DNA from 2 places in the Idiomarina sp. ST20R2A10 genome. Region 1 is predicted to be linked to the other one. Evidence: riboswitches for the same ligand, from Rfam matches in the RefSeq annotation. Region 1 holds a riboswitch; the other holds the start of a gene.
What was found. A riboswitch is a leader RNA that binds a small molecule or an ion and turns the genes downstream of it on or off. The one in region 1 is predicted to bind thiamine pyrophosphate.

Region 1 (2,373 bases):
GGCTTTTGACATAGCGTCATCCCTCGCCTGTGCACCTGGGTGTCCTTTGGCTAAATCGGCCGCATGAGCCGCTATTTTGTAAGCGATCATCCCCTGTTTTACATCTTCCTTGTTAGGCAAGCCTAAGTGTTCCTTCGGGGTAACATAGCAGAGCATGGCGCAGCCAAATGCTCCAATCATGGCAGCACCAATACCTGAGGTAATGTGGTCGTAACCGGGGGCTATATCGGTGGTTAGCGGCCCTAAGGTGTAGAACGGCGCGCCGTGACAGTGCTTTAACTGCTCATCCATGTTTTCCTGAATTTTATGCATGGGCACATGGCCGGGGCCTTCTATCATCACCTGTACATCGTACTCCCAGGCAATTTGAGTCAGCTCGCCTAGTACCCGAAGTTCTGCGAACTGAGCTTCATCGTTGGCGTCGGCAATGGAACCGGGGCGCAGGCCGTCACCTAAAGACAGCGACACATCATATTTCGCACAAATTTTGCAGATATCGCGGAAGTGCTGATAAAGAAAACTTTCTTGCTGGTGCGCCATGCACCATTTCGCCATTATCGAACCGCCACGGGAGACTATGCCGGTAACTCGCTTTGCAGTCAGTTTAATGAAGTCGTGCAGTACGCCGGCGTGAATCGTAAAATAGTCCACACCTTGCTCAGCCTGTTCCAGCAGTACGTCTTTAAATACTGGCCAGCTCAGATCCTCAGCAACGCCATTGACCCGTTCTAAAGCCTGATAAATAGGCACAGTACCAATAGGCACTGGACTGTTGCGTAAGATCCATTCCCGGGTTTGGTGAATATTACGGCCGGTAGATAAGTCCATCACGGTATCAGCGCCCCAGCGAGTTGCCCAAACCAGCTTTTCGACTTCTTCTTCAATAGACGAACTGACCGATGAGTTTCCAATGTTGGCATTCACTTTAACCAAAAAGTTGCGGCCAATAATCATTGGTTCTGATTCGGGGTGGTGGGTATTAACGGGAATAATCGCGCGTCCACTGGCGACTTCGTCGCGCACAAATTCCGACGTTATGGGGTTTTCAAGGTGCTCCCGCCCCATATTCTCGCGCAGTGCAATGAACTCCATCTCGGGCGTAACGATGCCGCGCCGGGCGTAGGCCAGTTGAGTAATACCGTGATTGTCTTCTTGGTTCTTGCTGTGGCGTTGCTGAATCCAGTTCTCACGAACCTTTTTCAAACCCACTTTTACGTCAATTGCAGCTTCCGGGTCACCGTAGACGCTGGACGTATCATACACGTCCACCGGCTCGTTCGGTGGTAACTTCACGCCCGGTGTGGGCTGGTGCAGGGTTTCGCTAAGGTGAATGCGACGAAAGGGTACCTGGATATCGTTGTTACCGGACAGAAATTCACGGCTGGAATTAGGGTAATAATGCCCGGATAGCGATGATAAAAAAGATTCAGCCTGTTGGCGGTTTAAACGGTTATTCGATGGTGCAGTTGACATAGCATTCTCTCATTTTGTTGATGTTAGAGATGCTTGTCAGGAGTGTTGAAAGGAACATCAGCGCAGAAACAACGGTCGTGTCATGCTGATGCTCTCTTGTTCCCTTCGCAGGTATTAGCCTGATCAGGTTCAACGGATCCCGCAATTGCGGTCTCAGCCGGTAACTTCATTAAGAAAGCTACCGGCACTCCGACAAGATTCCTTTTTAGTGGAACAAAATCTTAGAGCGAATGCAACCGCTGTTAATCGTTAACCAGTTTAGCGACAACGTTAGCTGGCTTCTCCATTGGCTGGCTTAGGCCTTCTATGCGTTCAACAATAAGCCCTTGTTTATCGAGAATAGTGATCAAATTGCTGTGATCAAAATCACCGTCCGGACGCTGTCGATACCTCACGCCAAGTACTGTAGCTAAGGTTCTGATATCCTGCTCCGAACCGTTCAGAAACAGCCAGTTGTCGTTGTTAAGTTGATACTGCTTAACATAGTCAGCGAGTGCCTCGGGTGTATCGCGATCGGTGTCAAAACTCACCATAACGAGCTTAACTTGCTGTTTAGTGTCTTCGTCCAGCTTGCTGTATAAGCGTTTTACGTCATGAACCAACACTGGGCAGGCGGTGGTGCAACTGCCATAAATCATGGAAAGAATAACGGGATGACCTTCAAGTTCTGAAAGCTTGAGTTGGCTATTCTTATGCGTGTTCCAGGTAGCATCTATCTGGTATACCGACTCGGAGTGAGAGACCTCTGCTGCGTTCATTGCCGTATGATTGCTGTGGTCGTTAGCTGTCTGATTCTTGTGCATATTGTGATGCGAGTGATCCTGCGCAAAAGACTGGACAACAAAGATCAAAGAGGCCAGGGCTGTCAATTTTAGCAATTTATTCATGGTCGTTCTCCAG
Region 2 (2,373 bases), on a different contig from region 1:
GGCCAGTACCTTATGGTGGTGATGGGCGAACGCGATAAGCGGCCTTTCAGTATTGCGTCGTGCCCGTCCAATAAAAGTGAGTGGTTACTTCATGTTGGCGCTACGCCGGACAACAGCTATGCCATGGAAGTGTTGGATAAAGTGCGTGACGATGGGGAACTAGAAATTGATGCGCCGGACGGTATTGCGTTTTACCGTCAGGAAAACACTAAGCCGGCAGTGTTAATTGCTGGTGGCACCGGTTTCTCGTATACCTATTCTATTTTGCAGCAACATTTACGTGTGTCGCCAGAGCGGCCTCTGACACTTTACTGGGGTGCAAAAAGCTTAAGCGACCTGTATTTGCATGACGAACTGGAACGCTTAGCAAGCCAGTACGAGCACTTTGATTATCACCCGGTGGTCGAAGACGCGGATAACAACTGGGCTTATTCTATTGGTTTAGTGCACCACGCGGTTATGGCCCGTGAGCAAAGTCTGCCTGAGTGTGAAATTTACATGGCTGGCCGTTTTGAAATGATACGCGTTATTCGCGACGACTTTGTCGCTAAAGACGTACCGTTAGAAAACCTTTACGGCGACGCTCTGTCCTTTATTTAATTGCACTGAAAGTAAATTTGTTTAACTAACAAGCTGCGTTATACTGACGCCGCTTTACCAAGGGGTGCCGGCAACGGCTGAGATGCATTAGCGAACCCTTAAAACCTGATCCGGTTAATACTGGCGTAGGGATGGTAGAAAACCCGTCTAATACAGCCTTACCGGATCGTTTCTGACTTTGTTTTGAGGAAATGATCCATGAAAATAATCAATTCATACTTAGCAGCCAGCATTGCCGCTGCGTTATCCAGTGTTCCCGCTTTTGCCTTTGCAGCAGAGGACACACAAGATACAAAAGACATTGAAATTATTGAAGTGAGTGGTGACTTTCACCGCCGCACCTTAAATGAAACCACCAGCAGCGTTTCTATTATTGATAAAGATGCGATGCAACAGCGTCACTCACAGCATTTACAAGACACTCTGAACAGTTTGGCCAACGTGAATTTCTCGGGTGGTACTTCCACGGCTCGGTTTATTCAAATTCGTGGTATTGGCGAGCGCTCTCAGTTTGTTGATCCTGTAACGCCCTCGGTCGGTTTGATAATTGATGGTATTGATTACAGCGGATTAGGCAGTGCCGCATCGCTTTTCGATATTGATCACGTGGAAGTGTTTCGCGGTCCGCAAAGCGGACGTTTTGGCGTGAACGCTATGGCCGGTTTATTGTTGCTGGACAGCACCGCACCGAGCAGCGACTTTAACGGCCAGTTTCAGCTATCAGCAGGCAACTATTCCGAAGCCATGGGCGGCCTTGCTATGGGCGGAAACCTAGGGCTGTTAGGTAACGCCCGCTTCTCGGTCAGCCAGTTTCAGCAAGACGGTTACATTGAAAATACCTATCTTGAGCGTGATGACACGGAACAGCGCGACGAACTCACTGCGCGCTTCAAGCTGGATACAGAGCTCAGTAAAGACTGGTTGCTGCAAACGGTTCTGCACTATAACGATGTCGACAATGGCTACGATGCGTTTAGTCTCGACAACACCCGCGAAACTTTGTCCGATGAACCGGGTTTTGACCGCTTAGAAAGTCAGGCATTGCGCTTGCAGCTCAGTTACCTGGGTTTTGACAACAGCCGTCTGGAAATGTCTGTTAACTACCTGGATGCAGACACCGGCTACGCTTACGACGAAGACTGGACCTATGAAGGTATCGCTCCGGGCTGGGAATACTCAGCTTTTGACGCGTACTTCCGCGACCGTGACGACAAAACCGCCGAAGTTCGCTGGGTATCCGACGAGCCCGAAAGCCTGTTTGGTATTGATAGCGAATGGGTTTTAGGTTTGTACTATTACGACAAATCGGTTCAGCTGACACGTGACTATTTTAACTGGGACTTAGGCCAGCCAAGCATTTTCAACAGCGACTATGATAGCAATCACGTTGCTATTTATGGTGAGCTAACTCAGCATTGGAGTGACCGGGTTAGTACTATAACTGGCTTGCGGGTAGAACGTTACGACAATGACTACCTCGACAGTCGCGGTATTACCGCTGAACCTGAAGACACCATGGTGGGTGGTAATTTCAGTGTCCGCTATCAGGCGTCTGACGACAGTTACCTGTACGCGACTCTGGCGCGCGGATACAAAGCCGGTGGCGTTAATGGTGAAGCTTTAGGAAAAGCTGAAGATCAGGGTCTGGAAGAATTAGAAAACTACTTGTTAGACCGCTCAACCTTTGCTCCGGAAACGCTCTGGAGTACCGAGTTTGGCGTAAAAGGCAGCAGTGCCGATGGGCGTTTAACCTCAAGAGTCAGCGCATTTTAC

Region 2: linked by a shared signal. The riboswitch ahead of ACP7H9_RS08105 (TonB-dependent receptor) and the one ahead of thiC (phosphomethylpyrimidine synthase ThiC) in region 1 are both predicted to bind thiamine pyrophosphate.

What each region holds. Positions count from the first base shown of each region.
Region 1 is NZ_JBNIEY010000001.1:511,344-513,716, reverse strand. Features, by position in the region: gene thiC (phosphomethylpyrimidine synthase ThiC) at 1-1,473, opposite strand, end outside; TPP riboswitch at 1,557-1,675, opposite strand; gene ACP7H9_RS02500 (SCO family protein) at 1,716-2,360, opposite strand; gene ACP7H9_RS02495 (formylglycine-generating enzyme family protein) at 2,353-2,373, opposite strand, start outside.
Region 2 is NZ_JBNIEY010000004.1:145,811-148,183, forward strand. Features, by position in the region: gene fre (NAD(P)H-flavin reductase) at 1-600, shown strand, start outside; TPP riboswitch at 651-749, shown strand; gene ACP7H9_RS08105 (TonB-dependent receptor) at 799-2,373, shown strand, end outside.